Linked DNA regions of Chroogloeocystis siderophila 5.2 s.c.1. The main gene of each other region encodes a partner of the protein of the gene in region 2 in a complex. Links are inferred from orthologs where the notes say so. Each region holds a gene or a part of one and is shown on either strand. Other genes may lie near its edges. The genes, in order: rpsG and tig.

Region 1 (7,316 bases), on a different replicon or contig from region 2:
ACACGAAGTATCGAGTAGGCGGCGATCAAAAGCCTGCAACCGAATCCGAATTTTTTGCTGTTGAAGAGTTGCCATTTCTTTAGTTTTCCTGGTTCAGTTTTAATTATTCAGTAATTTTTTGCTTGTCTATAGCTCACTTGAGAAGCACTCTTGACATTAAAAGAGCAGAAAAGCATTTTACCGCATGAGCGTTGCCTTTCTGCTCTCAATTTGTTCACAAAGGTGTTACTTCACAATTTTAGAAACAACACCTGCACCAATGGTACGACCGCCTTCGCGAATTGCAAAGCGCATTCCTTGCTCAATTGCGATCGGGCTGATTAGTTCTACAGTCATTTTAACGCGATCGCCTGGCATCACCATTTCAGCTTCGCTACCATCATCAGAAGTGAAAGCTTTGATTGTGCCAGTTACATCCGTTGTCCGTACATAGAACTGAGGACGATAACCTGCGAAGAATGGTGTCTTCCGACCACCCTCTTTGTCTGTCAGTACGTAAACTTCGGACTCGAATTCGGTGTGAGGAGTGATGCTACCAGGCTTAGCTAGTACCATTCCTCGCTCGATGTCTTCTTTCTTTAAACCGCGAAGCAGTACTCCCACGTTATCTCCAGCCATACCTTCATCTAAGGTTTTCTGGAACATTTCTACACCAGTAACTGTAGTGCTACGAGTATTCTTGATACCCACTAACTCCACGGTTTCGCCTACCTTGATCTTGCCGCGCTCGATTCTACCTGTGGCTACCGTACCACGACCAGAAATCGAGAATACGTCTTCTACTGCCATCAAGAAGGGTTTGTCTATATCGCGCTCTGGTGTTGGAATGTAAGCATCGACTGCATCCATTAACTCATAGATTTTATCAACCCATTCGTTATCACCTCTTTGTGTAGAGGGATTCCCTGTCATTGCTTCGAGTGCTAACAAGGCGCTGCCTGCAACGATGGGGATATCATCGCCAGGGAAGTCGTATGAGCTAAGAAGCTCGCGTACTTCTAGTTCTACAAGTTCTAGAAGTTCTTCATCATCTACCATGTCTTTCTTGTTTAAGAAGACAACGATATTCGGAACCCCTACTTGTTTTGCTAACAAAATGTGTTCGCGAGTTTGAGGCATCGGACCATCAGCCGCAGACACAACGAGGATTGCCCCGTCCATTTGTGCTGCACCCGTGATCATATTTTTCACATAGTCCGCGTGTCCTGGGCAGTCTACGTGAGCATAGTGCCGCTTTTCTGTCTCATACTCCACGTGCGCTGTGTTGATGGTGATACCGCGAGCCTTTTCTTCAGGAGCAGCATCAATATCATCATATTTGCGAGCTTTCGCTTGACCCAGAGCCGCCAGGGTCATAGTGATTGCTGCGGTTAGCGTGGTTTTGCCGTGGTCAACGTGACCAATCGTACCGATGTTAACGTGGGGTTTAGTTCTTTCAAACTTTGCGCGTGCCATGAATGATCGGTTCCTTTCTTAATTATGCGTTCCCTTTACTTTTAGCGATAATTGCTTCAGCCACGTTGCGAGGTACTTCCTCGTAGTTACTAAACTCCATCGTGAAGATACCCCGACCTTGGGTCTTCGAGCGGATATCTGTAGCATAGCCGAACATTTCTGCCAATGGAACTTTAGCAGTAACTTTTGCGATGCCTTGATCAGATCCCATGCCTTCGATTTGACCGCGACGGGAGTTGAGGTCGCCCATAACATCCCCTAGGAAGTTTTCGGGTACTTCTACCTCTACTTTCATCATAGGTTCTAATAGCACTGGTGAAGCTTTCATTACAGCTTCTTTCATCGCCATTGAACCAGCGATCTTAAACGCCATTTCCGAGGAGTCAACTTCGTGGTAAGAACCATCAACCAAAGTTGCTTTGACATCAATAACTGGATATCCAGCCAAAACACCTGATTCACAGGTTTCTTTCATCCCTTGTTCGACGGGGGAGATGTACTCTTTAGGTACTGCACCGCCCACAATTTTAGAGACAAACTCAAAGCCTGTTCCAGGTTCGCCTGGTGATAGCTCAACAACGACGTGTCCGTATTGACCTTTACCACCACTTTGACGAATGAACTTGCCTTCCGCTTTCACAGGTTTACGCACAGTTTCACGGTAAGCAACTTGTGGTGCACCTACGTTAGCTTCTACCTTAAATTCCCGTAACATGCGGTCTACGAGGATTTCTAGGTGCAATTCTCCCATTCCTGAAATGACGGTTTGATTCGTTTCGGGATCAACACTGACACGGAAGGTCGGATCTTCTTCAGATAGGGATTGCAGTGCTTTCGACAGCTTATCCATGTCTTGCTTGGTTTTTGGTTCGACCGCTACCGAGATCACTGGCTCTGGAATATACAGAGACTCTAGTATAACTGGAGCATTCTCATCGCAAAGTGTATCACCTGTAAAGGTGTCTTTGAGTCCTAGCGCTGCTCCCAAATCGCCAGCGCGGAGTTCGTCTACGTCGGTTCGCTCATCAGCTTTTAAGACTACTAAGCGCGATACTCGCTCTTTCTTACCCTTAGTGGAGTTCATGACATAGCTACCCTTCTTGAGAACTCCAGAGTAGACGCGGATAAAGGTCAGACGCCCATAAGGATCTGCCATGATTTTGAAAGCCAAAGCAGAGAAGGGTTCTTCATCACTCGCTTGACGTTCAACTGTATCACCGGATGGTAGCGTACCTTGAATCGCTGGTACGTCAATCGGTGCTGGAAGATAATCGACAACTGCGTCGAGCAGTAGTTGCACGCCTTTATTTTTAAAAGCCGAACCACACAGCACAGGCACAATTGTTCCTGCTATTGTTCCTTGACGTAAACCTTTACGAATTTCTGCTTCAGTCAGTTCTTCGCCTTCGAGGTACTTTTCGATCAGTTCCTCGTCGGTTTCGGCGACGGCTTCTATGAGTTTTGTCCGATACTCTGCTGCTGCTTCCTGCATTTCGGCAGGGATATCAGCTTCTTGAATATCTGTTCCTTTATCGTTTGTGTAAATAAAGGCACGCATGCGCACAAGGTCTACAATGCCTCTGAGCGTGTCTTCGCTACCGATTGGTAGTTGTACTGGTACTGCGTTGGCACGTAAGCGATCGCGGATTTGGTCGTAAACTTTGTAGAAGTTTGCCCCAGTTCGATCCATTTTGTTGATAAAGGCAATTCTCGGAACTTTGTACCGATCTGCCTGTCTCCACACAGTTTCTGACTGCGGTTGCACGCCACCAACCGAGCAGAACACGGCAATTACACCGTCTAGTACTCGCATTGAACGCTCAACTTCGATTGTGAAGTCTACGTGCCCAGGCGTATCAATGATATTGATTTGGTGATCTTTCCAACTTGTCGTAATCGCAGCAGCGGTAATTGTAATTCCTCGTTCCCGCTCTTGCTCCATCCAGTCAGTGACTGCTGTTCCTTCGTGAACTTCACCAATTTTGTGAACAATACCGGAATAAAAGAGAATTCGCTCTGTTGTTGTTGTCTTGCCCGCATCAATGTGGGCCGCAATCCCGATATTGCGTACTTTTTCCAGCGGGACTGTACGTGCCACAGTTACCTCCTTGAATTGTGTTGCCGCAGGTATCTTTATATTACTCTCTGTTAAAATTCTATACGTTTAGGGAAACCCGTTCTATATTTATGCTGATTTCCCCTCTAGTATCGATAGTGAGCGAATGCTTTATTTGCTTCTGCCATACGATGCGTTTCTTCTCGCTTACGGATTGCACTTCCTGTCTCGTTGGCAGCGTCCATTAATTCATTAGCAAGTTTGCTTGCCATTGAGCGACCTGAACGTTGTCTAGCGTACTGAATTAGCCAGCGGAGCGCTAACGTAGTTCCCCGATCTGCACGTACTTCCATCGGTACCTGGTAGGTTGCACCTCCAACCCGGCGGGCTTTAACTTCGACTAGCGGAGTTGCATTACGTACCGCTCTTTCAAAAGTTTCGATCGGATCGCCACCCGTCCGTTCTTCGATGGTTTTCATTGCATCATAGATGATTCTTGCAGCTAGAGATTTTTTTCCGCTACGCATCACCCGTCGCATCATCATGCTGATGATGCGACTGTTATATACTGAATCTGGGGGAACTGGACGTTTTTGAATAACAGTACGACGAGACATACGTAAGCCTTTAAATTGAACTACTGGGCAACAACGACATTTAAGAGCGGGCTTCGGCTGTGACACTCTTTGGCACAGCTTTAAATATAACTAGTCATTATTCTAGTTTTTAAGCTGGATATATTAACTTTGCTAGCCGCCTAGTAAATATACTTCCGCTTATCAAAGCAAGCGTAGGCATCACTTTGCCACTTTAACATTTTTGTTTAAGAATTGTAGCAAGCGTGAGATTTGCTACACTTTTTTCTGCAAATTATGTTACTTGGGGCGCTTTGTACCATATTTAGAACGCCCCTGCTTGCGGTCTTTGACTCCGGCGGTGTCTAGCGTCCCGCGAATGATGTGGTACCGCACTCCAGGCAAGTCTTTAACACGACCACCTCGAATCATAACGACCGAGTGTTCTTGTAAATTGTGACCAATTCCAGGAATGTATGCGGTGACTTCAAACCCAGAGGTCAAGCGCACTCTAGCTACCTTGCGCAAGGCAGAGTTAGGCTTCTTAGGAGTTGTAGTATATACCCGCGTGCAGACGCCTCTACGCTGCGGGCATTCCTTCAATGCTGGCGATTTTGTTTTCTTGCTTGTTAGTTGACGTTCGCTACGAATGAGTTGCTGTATGGTTGGCATGGGTTACAGCACGTAAATTTGCTTACTGCTTTAAGTTTTAACAAATCCTGAGTATAACAAACTTATCAAGTTTGTGTCAAATCGGCAGCAGTAAAGAAGGGGCAGAGGTCAGAGAATTGTGTTGAGGTTTCCTGCTTGATAGTTGGTTATCAATCGCTACTATTGAGAAGTAGAGGCATCAGATGCTATGGAAAATGAGTTACCGCAGCTACAAGTTGCGATCGCTTGAGGATTATGAAAGCGAAAACCTCCGCCCATCAAATCTTCCGAATAATCAAGGAGGAGGTCATGAATATAATCAGTGCTTTGCGCATCGACAACAACGGTAATTCCGCTACAGTCATAAACGCGATCGCTTGGAGTGAGATTAGTATCAAATTCCATGTTGTATAACAAGCTAGAGCAGCCACCAGCTTGAACCTTTAGCCGAAAGAAGACATTTTGATCATGCTGCTTAGCTTGCAGGCGTTGAATTTCTTTAGCTGCGGATGTGCTGAGACGAACCATGATGCATTAAAAGTAGGGAATGAAAATATGCCTTTACTCGCTAACAAGACACAAAAGTTAATTTATAACGTTTGATTTAGCTTTCCTACAAAGCATCTTAACTGTTTTCTTCCCTACTCTTAATTGTTACTTTGTGCGAGAGTAGTCGTCTTGAAACCGGACGATATCGTCTTCTCCCAAGTACTCGCCATTTTGGACTTCAATAATAACAAGAGGAATCACACCAGGATTTTCTAAGCGGTGATTTGTACACTGAGGTACGTAGGTAGATTGATTATTCGTAAGTAGAATTTCGGCATCGCCACAAGTGACTTTTGCTGTACCCGAAACAACAATCCAGTGTTCGCTGCGGTGGTGGTGCATCTGTAGGCTCAGACGATGCCCTGGTTTAACTTCAATGCGCTTGATTTTGTATCCGCGTCCTTCTTCGAGAATCGTGAAAGAACCCCAAGGTCTAAGTTCAGTAGCTGCAACGCCTTTATGACCTACAGATGGCGGTAAAGGCAGTGTTGTCGGCTCGTGGGCAGTTTCTTGAGCCTGAACCATACATTTTTCTCCTTAAAAAAACAACTTATAGCAAATATAGAAAAACTGATTTTGCGCTTAAGATACCCAAACTTTGGCAAATATAGCCCAAGATAGCAAACACCTGCTAGCAGCTGTCACTACAAAATGCATCCGTTTCATATTTTTATAACAACTCTTCATCAGTTGTGCGGTATGTTTAAGTAATCTTTAACTATAAGGAATTAATCAATTAGCTTTTGTTGGGCTAAATGCATTGGAATTATCAGGTACCTCTTCTTAAAAAGTTTGACTGTAATGAACGCGCACTCACCATTTAGGTACGAGGTTCGAGAAAAATACCTAATCCGTTGTGGACGCGGGCGGCGGTACGGGGAGAGCGATCGAGTAACTGTCCTCCTAAGAAAAGACTTGTTGAGCTACCACCGTCGAGATTTAAAGCATCAACACAGCCGAGATGTTGCATGATTCGGGCAATTTCGGTCAAGCTTGGACCAATGCCATTAACGCGATTGTGGACAGCAGTGATGAGGAGATTGCCTGTTGCGGTTACACCAATAGCACTTCGCGCGGCTTTTTGACGGCTAAAAGCTTCACTAAAGCCTTCAGCTTGCGCATTTAGCACGATTTGACGATTTTGCAATAGAAGCGGTCCACCGCCTAAAATATGTGGGTAACTGGCAAAATCAGCAGGACTTGTCGCATTTTCGGTGCGGACGGTTGCGCCTATGGGTAGTAAACTAGCAAATTGTGGATTTGCCCGTAGCGCGAGTAAGAAGCCGTTGGCGGGAATCGGAACTGTTGTTTCGCCAGCAGCACCACCAGGAATTTGTCTAGTGACTTGGTTATTTTGCACAACGACAATAGTTTCGTTGTCGATGAGAGGAGTGTATGTCGCGCCCCAAGTGTTTGTATAGTGGGCAATACCAGGTTTGACGTAGCCACTGTTAAACGTCACAACCGGCAAACGCTGTCCAGAAGAAGTAACGATTGTTTCTTGAAGTTGTAGCCGTCCAAATTTGAATTTACCAGCATCATTCCAAGCGATCGCGCCTCGGTTGAGAATGGGGCCAGATAACCATTGTCCGTCACGCCGGATTGCTCCTAAGGGTAACTGATTTTTGCGATTGAAAAAACCGCCGTTGATTGCCGCTGCGGCATTTAATTGTTGCGCAGTTGTGATAATTGGTGCCGTACCAGTCAGCGAATTTGTGGCGCTAGAAATTGGTTTGAGAGCTAGCCCTGTTGTGCGTGGATTGACTTCGAGTAGAACGACAGGAAAGTGCGAATCGCCCAATGTAACAAATTGCTGTCGCCAACGAATACCAGAAGCCCATTGTATATCGCGTTCAACCATTGCATCCGGTCGTAAATCGATGACTAAGCGGTTGGGGTTGGGTAAAGTACTTGGACGTGGCGATAAGCCAGCGGGAACACTGAGGCGGATCGTTGTCAAATTGGGTGCGCTTTCTAGTTGAAGTACCGAAGTTTGGTCGCTATCTTGAGCGCTGGTGAGTTGCTCAGGT
Region 2 (7,232 bases):
GCCCAACTCGGCGATAACTATAAACTCAACGCGATTGTCAAAAGTGCGCAAGTTATCATCAGTTTTGATCAAGCAAGTTTTCCTGCGGTGAAAGCAGCCGTCCAAGCTGCTAGAGAAGACATTATTCGTCCGCCGCAACTCATTTGCAGCGAGAATTACATCAGCGAAAAATCAATTGATTTTCTCAAGCGCGAACTGGGATTATAGTAGGAATCGGGGAGCGCGCCGCAGCGCAAACCTACCGTTCAGGGTTCAGAGGCTAGGATTTTAGCGTTAAAACAGGTTTATTGACCGTTGGTATAGAAGTCATATTCAAGGGTTTTTTCACCGCAATAAATTTGGTGCTGCTTCTCTTAAGAGCGTAACCGTACCATCGGCGATAAATTGTACAGCGATCGCCAAAATAAAAAAACCAAGGACTCGATTTAACGCTCCCAAACCATTTTTGCCTAATATACCAACTAAAGGTTCTCCCAAAGCTAGGCACAAGTAAATCGTCACCCCAAGCAAGACGATTCCAGCTAAGCAACCGATATTATCAATCCATCCGCTGTTACTCGCCGCAAAACCAATCACGACACCGATCGCGCCAGGACCACTAATGATCGGAATTGCCATTGGTGTAAAAGAAATATCGTCCTTGTCAAGCGCTTCATCGCTTTCTGGAGTAGTAAGTCTTTGACGCGCTGTCACCATTTCCCAAGCCGTATGCGCAATTAGTAAACCACCAGCAATCCGCAAAACTCCTAGCGAGATCCCAAAAAAGCTGAGTATTTCTCTGCCTGCTAGTAAAAAGACTCCCAAAACTAAAACAACATTAATTGCTGTCTGACGCGCCTGGCGGAGGCGATAAAATTTTGTGGTTGCGCCTGTCAGACCATAAAAAATCGGGATTGCACCGACTGGATTAGTCACTGGAAACAAAGTTAGGAATGTTCCCACAATAACGGAGGTTAACTGTTGCCACATTCGCTACTCATTCCTTCAACCAGCAATCTTGACTGGCTGCTCGATTTGCAAGAATGCACGCACTTTTTGCAGATAAGTTTCTGCATCTTCTAGCATGGGGAAATGAGCCGTGTTAGGAATCATGACATATTCAACTAAGGGGTTTAACGCCGCAGCTTGGCGTCCCATTTCGGCAGGAATAATTTTGTCATATTCTCCAGCGACTAACAGTGTTGGTACTGCAATCCGCGCGAATTCTTGCGGCATAACTTCAGCCGCTTGTTTACTCACCGAAGTAAAGATTGTCCCTAAAGCCGCCTGATAATCAGCAACAAGAAAATCTTGTAAGAAAGCTTTACGTTCCGCCGCTGGGATCGGACGATGTAAAAACCGCGCAATAAACATCCGGTCTACAAAAGGGATTTTACTCAACCACTTTGGGCGAAACTTGACAACATAGCCGCCAAACTTATGAAAGGCAGCAAAAGCTTTTTCATCGTACTCAAAAATTCCACTACACGTAAGAATTGCGCGGTGTACTCGTTGTGGGTAGCGGTTCAGAAATAAAGTGGCAACCGATGCGCCCATCGAATGCGCGTTAATGTAGACTTGCTGAAGTTGCAATTGATCTAATAGTGCTGCCAAGTCGTCTGCGTATTCTGCCAACTCGTAGGTTAATTCTTGCACTGCTGCTGATTCTTCTTGCGGAATTTCTGAGTCAGCAACTGCAATACTTGTCGATAGTAAAGGCGATTTACCTTGAGATCTGCCAAATCCTCGCAAATCGTAAAGTAAACAGTCAAAACTATCTGCCAGAGCATGAGCTACACTTTGCCAATACCGCGCAGAACCAGCCCATCCGTGGACAAATACCATCACAGGTTTAGCTTGGGATTCCAAACTTGGCGTCCGAATCCACTCATAGTAATGTTCTACACCGCGAACATCAATGTAAGGCATTTTTCTCAGACTTTGGCAAAAAGAGATGTTATGTATTTGAAGTACAGCTAAAGGTATAGAAATATTCCTTTACTTTTAACCTACGACTGATTGGCAACTTTTGCAAAATGTCTGATGGGGTAGCTACGCTGATTCTGGCTTAGGTAAGGATGAAGGATGCACTAATAATTCTGCTGTCGAGCGTTTTTCTACCATTTCAGGTGTAACAGTACAGCGCGTGACATCTTTGCGCGAAGGCAACTCGTACATCACATCTAGCATTAATTCTTCAACGATACCGCGTAATGCTCTTGCACCCGTTTTGCGGCGATAGGCTTCTTGCGCGATCGCCCGTAATGCATCGGGTTTAAACTCAAGTTGCACATTGTCCATCTTGAGTAATTTTTGATACTGCTTCACCAATGCACTGCGTGGCTGCGTCAAAATCGCCATTAAGGCTTCTTCGTCGAGCGGGTCAAGTACTGCTACTACTGGTACCCTACCAATAAACTCAGGAATCATCCCAAACTTCACGAGGTCATCCGGTTCTAAGTGCCTGAGGACGTCTGCTGTGCGCTGATCGCGTGACGAGCTTTCTCCTGGTTGAATGAAGCCCATCGATTTTTTGCCAGTCCGCTGTTCGACGACTTTTTCCAAACCAACAAACGCACCACCGCAAATAAATAAAATATTGCTCGTATCGATTTGAATACAGTCTTGATAAGGATGCTTGCGTCCTCCTTGTGGCGGTACATTGGCTAGAGTTCCTTCTAGCATTTTCAGTAACGCTTGTTGCACTCCCTCACCAGAGACATCGCGTGTAATCGAAGGATTTTCACTCTTGCGCGCGATTTTATCAATCTCATCAATGTAGATAATGCCGCGCTGCGCTTCTTCTACATCCAAGTCCGCGACTTGCAATAGTCGCAGCAAAATATTTTCAACGTCTTCGCCAACATATCCTGCTTCGGTTAGCGTTGTCGCATCAGCTACCGCAAAAGGCACATCTAATATCTTTGCTAAAGTTTGTGCTAAAAGCGTTTTGCCGCAGCCGGTAGGACCAATTAAGAGAATATTTGATTTTTGAAGTTCTACTGCCTCTTCTGACGATGCCTTACCACTATTTTTGGCTTGTACTAAACTTAACCGTTTGTAGTGGTTATAAACAGCAACCGACAGCACTTTTTTTGCCTCATCTTGACCAATAACATGATCGTCAAGATGTTTTTTGATCTCGCGTGGCTTGGGCATTTGGCTAAATGAGAAATTACTCGCACGAGTTCGCCGCTTTGGTGGAGCTTCGACTCGATTTGGTGGCTGTGGGGCAGTTTCCTTCGAGTCGAGCAATTCCTCATCTAATATCTCGTTACATAAGTCAACACATTCGTCACAGATGTAGACTCCCGGTCCAGCAATTAGCTTGCGCACCTGCTCTTGTGATTTGCCGCAGAATGAACATTTTAAATGGGAGTCGTACTTTGACATACCTGCCTCTTAATTTACTGTGCTTACTGGTTCGTTGGCTTTGGGGAGATTTTGTTTAGAGATCACTTGGTCGATCAAACCGTAGTTCTTAGCCTCTTCAGCGGACATGAAAAAGTCTCTTTCAGTATCAGCTTCAATGCGCTCTAGAGGTTTACCGGTGTGATAAGCCAAGATTTCATTAAGCTTGCGCTTGAGGTATAGGATCTCTTTGGCTTGAATTTCAATATCTACTGCTTGCCCTTGAGCGCCACCTAATGGTTGGTGAATCATGATCCGCGAATTGGGTAGTGACATCCGCTTGCCGTGTGCTCCTGCTGCTAAGAGGAAAGCACCCATACTTGCAGCCAGCCCAAAGCAGATCGTAGCAACATCACAGCGAATTTGCTGCATTGTGTCATAAATTGCCATACCTGCTGTTACCGATCCCCCTGGGGAATTGATATAAAGTTGAATATCTTTTTCAGGGTCTTCTGCATCTAAGAATAGCAATTGTGCAACAATTGAGTCGGCTACAGCGTCATCTACCTGAGTTCCCAAAAAGATAATTCGCTCTCTGAGTAGTCTTGAGTAGATGTCAAATGCCCGCTCTCCCATACCCGATTGCTCTACAACCATGGGGACAATATTGCTGGCACCAAGCGAGTTGATTTCTAAGGAGTGTGAACTAGTTATCGGGTGATTTGAAGTTTGAGATACGAGCATATCACAGTGTCTCAGAATGATACTGAATGTGTCGTGCATTTAAACTATTTACAGCGCTTTGCAGTTCATGTTATCGAATGCACCACCTGTGAACTATTATGCCTTATTCATTAAAGAGTTAACTTTGGGATATTTTCATAACTTGAAGAAACAATATACTTCGATAAAATACATTGTTTCTCTGTTTCAAAGATAGCTGCAAGAGTGTCTTTGCGCTTGCAGCTTAGGCAAGATATTTCTTGCTGGGCAGATTTATCGTATGACTCAACCTCTACTGCCGTTTCAGTATTCAGTAAAGTTCAGGAATTTTAACTCAGCAATGCTCACAATGCCTCAATTTCCTTAGTCGGGGCTGGGCGATCGCTCGTCTCAATCTCAGCAGCAGCTTCTACAGGTTCATCTTCAGTTGATGCTTCCGAAGCATTTAACGAGCCTTCAGGTAGCAATTCCACTGTATTGTGTTCTTCTAGCCAACTCATAATTTTTTCTTTGAGAAGGTCTTCTTCTACAACTTCACGCAATCTATTAACGTCGATATCTTCGTTTGAGTACTGCGATAAAATTTCTTTAGCTTTCGCTTCTACTTCAGATTTCTCAACTGTTATTGACTCGCGTCGAGCGACTTCCTGAAGTGCCAATGCGCTTCTTAGTCGCTCAATCGCTTCTGGACGAGAGTTTTCTCTTAACTTAGCAACACTTTCTTGCGTAAATAATTTTTTAACATCAATTCCTTGTTGACTTAACTGCACAGCGGCTTGTGTCAGCATGGCATTGACTTCTTGTTCGATGAGCGTTTCAGGTAAGTCTACTTCCAGATGTTTAACTAATTCATCTGTTAAAGCCTTTTCTTTATTTGCTTTCGTTTGTCGCTCGGCTTCTCCTCTAAAGCGTTCCTCTAATGAACTGCGTAATTCCTCCAGCGTTTCAAACTCGCTCACTTCTTGCGCGAAATCATCATCAAGTTCTGGAAGTTCTTTTTCTTTAAGCTCTTTCAACGTCACAGTGAAAACTGCTGCACGCCCTGCGACATCTGGCTGAGGATAATCTTCAGGAAACTGCGCCGAAACTTCTTTGGTTTCGCCTGGCTGCATTCCGACGATTCCATCGATAAACCCAGGGATAAAGCGTTCTTGTTGCAGTTCTAATTGAAAGTCGTCAGCTGATGCACCAGCAATTTCTTGCGGTTCTGCTTCGGCTTCTTGAGCTAAATAGCCTTTGAAGTTTACTATTGCGACATCTCCAAGCTGCGCGGCTCGTCCCTCTACAGGAATCAAAGGCGCCATTTCACTTTGTTGTTCGGCAATAAGCTTATCAACTTTTTCGGGGTTGTATTTGACTTCCTCGGCTTTTACTTGTAAACCAGTGTACTGCGTCAGGTTGACTTCGGGTTGAACATCAACCGCAGCTAAGAAGTGCAAAGCTTTTCCTGGTTCGTATTGAGCGATCAATTCTTCAAATGACGAGCGTAATTGCGGTTGACCGATCGCCTGTATAGCTTCTTGCTTGATCGCTTCTGTAATTCCAGTTTGAATGAGTTCCTCTAAGGCTGCGGCTTTAACCTGCACCGCACCTAAACGTTGTAGTAGGATTTGGCGCGGTACTTTACCTTTGCGAAACCCAGGAACATTCATGGTGCGCGTAAGTTTCTGAATAACCTGGTCATAGGTCTGTTGCGACTTTTCGGCAGGAATTTCTATATCCAAACCAATTTGACTAGCGGGAAGTTTTTCCTGGGTGACTTTCATGTTGCGCTTGTATTTCCGAACAATTTTGACTACTCAAGCAATTCTTAATCAAATCAATAGCTACTCGTTATTAGCCCCTGAGCATTAAACCATTCTATCTTTAAGCTTAGTGTCTGCTAAGGAGTATCTGCACAGAATCTATAGGAAGCTACATTACTCTTTATATCAATGAAAGAGCATTTTAATTCGCCACTTGGATGGCAAGGCGATGTACAGCAGTTGCAGGCTTGGGTTAAAGTAGCAGGCAGCTATCCTAAATGTTTTAACTATAAAATTATGCTGATATACGCTACAAGCAAGCTTGTTGACGACGCGCTTGTGCATAAACCACTAAAACTATTCGATTACCTAGATGTTTGATGGTCGATGCGTTGATATCTTATACCCCTATTAGTAGCCGCCTCTGGGAGTAGGATACTTGTTATTACTGTGAACCTGCACAAACATAGAGTTATTATTTAGATTGTTAAAATTAGTTTAAGATAGAAAGGTATGCTATCTACTGCTGACTAGCTTAAAAATAATTAAAAAATGTCTACATATAGTAATTTTTTATTGTTAGTTGGGAAAACTAATATCTCCAATAAAAACTGATAAGGGATAAACCTGAAATTAGAAAAAGTGTATAGCACTCTTTATAAAGATAAGTTAATTAAATAAGCCGGCTAAGGAGGACATTTGTCAAAATCATATCGTATTGCTATTTTAGGCGCGACAGGTGCTGTTGGTGCAGAGCTACTAGATTTACTAGCTAGTAGAAACTTCCCCGTCGCTAGCTTAAAGCTTTTAGCATCTCCTCGAAGTGCAGGTAAGAGTTTGCCGTTTCAAGGAGAAAACATTGTTGTAGAAGCAGTCAGCGATCGCGCATTTGATAACGTAGATATCGTTTTGGCATCAGCAGGCGGTTCTACTGCCAAAGCATGGGCAGCAAAAGCCGTTGCGGCGGGTGCGGTTGTGATTGATAATTCCAGCGCTTTTCGTATGGAACCACACGTTCCCTTAGTCGTTCCCGAAGTCAATCCCCAAGCGGCTGCTCGTCATCAAGGAATCATTGCTAATCCCAATTGTACGACTATTCTCATGACTGTCGCAGTTTGGCCATTACACCAAGTCAAGCGCGTACAGCGCATTGTTGCAGCCACTTATCAATCTGCCAGTGGTGCTGGGGCTAGAGCAATGGAAGAAGTAAAAATCCAAGCGCAGGCGATCTTAAATGGAGAAACACCAGTCGCTGAGATTTTGCCTTATCCGTTAGCTTTCAACTTGTTTCCGCACAATTCCCCGCTAAATGACTTGGGATACTGCGAGGAAGAAATGAAAATGGTCAACGAAACTCGTAAGATTTTTAATGACCAAAACATTCGAGTCACAGCAACTTGTGTTCGGGTTCCCGTCTTGCGCGCGCACTCAGAA

Evidence for each region.
Region 1: the proteins of tig (region 2) and rpsG are in contact, whole or in part, in a crystal structure (PDB 3GTY), measured with the Thermotoga maritima proteins. The link is inferred for Chroogloeocystis siderophila 5.2 s.c.1 from one-to-one orthologs. Residues at the interface, in WP_004081061.1 of Thermotoga maritima: Glu122, Val124, Val129, Leu130, Tyr133, Glu188, Gly259, Ile262, Tyr263, Glu266, Ser270, Glu273, Gln274, Glu277, Arg308, Gln311, Ile312, Ser315, Tyr316, Glu325, Arg329, Arg336, Leu363, Phe366, Trp367, Arg373, Leu377, Arg381, Leu384, Glu387; in WP_004081843.1 of Thermotoga maritima: Lys34, Lys52, Lys55, Glu59, Arg62, Gln63, Glu66, Asn67, Lys69, Val71, Arg95, Ala109, Lys110, Lys111, Gly112, Arg113, Pro114, Glu117, Glu121, Ile124, Ala125, Tyr127, Asn128, Asn129, Thr130, Gly131, Lys135, Asp139, Arg142, Met143.

Annotation. Positions count from the first base shown.
Region 1 is NZ_MRCC01000012.1:13,310-20,625, reverse strand. What follows is about bases 2,394-5,369. They hold rpsG (30S ribosomal protein S7), read right to left. Parts: upstream 4,129-5,369; coding sequence 3,658-4,128; downstream 2,394-3,657. Other genes in these bases: NIES1031_RS14880 (HesB/IscA family protein), read right to left, coding at 4,918-5,265; rpsL (30S ribosomal protein S12), read right to left, coding at 4,387-4,758; fusA (elongation factor G), read right to left, coding at 2,394-3,553. Also shown: rpsJ (30S ribosomal protein S10), read right to left, coding at 1-75; tuf (elongation factor Tu), read right to left, coding at 226-1,455; more of fusA, read right to left, coding at 1,478-2,393; NIES1031_RS14875 (cupin domain-containing protein), read right to left, coding at 5,392-5,811; NIES1031_RS14870 (phosphodiester glycosidase family protein), read right to left, coding at 6,107-7,316.
Region 2 is NZ_MRCC01000003.1:213,183-220,414, forward strand. The notes cover bases 3,609-6,500. They hold tig (trigger factor), read right to left. Parts: upstream 5,820-6,500; coding sequence 4,398-5,819; downstream 3,609-4,397. Other genes in these bases: clpP (ATP-dependent Clp endopeptidase proteolytic subunit ClpP), read right to left, coding at 3,609-4,074; NIES1031_RS24710 (hypothetical protein), read left to right, coding at 5,988-6,179; NIES1031_RS04405 (aspartate-semialdehyde dehydrogenase), read left to right, coding at 6,498-6,500. In the rest of the region: NIES1031_RS04370 (GntR family transcriptional regulator), read left to right, coding at 1-207; NIES1031_RS04375 (MarC family protein), read right to left, coding at 325-969; NIES1031_RS04380 (alpha/beta fold hydrolase), read right to left, coding at 985-1,908; ATP-dependent protease ATP-binding subunit ClpX, read right to left, coding at 2,032-3,372; more of clpP, read right to left, coding at 3,382-3,608; more of NIES1031_RS04405, read left to right, coding at 6,501-7,232. UniProt on the Bacillus subtilis protein: Involved in protein export. Acts as a chaperone by maintaining the newly synthesized protein in an open conformation. Functions as a peptidyl-prolyl cis-trans isomerase.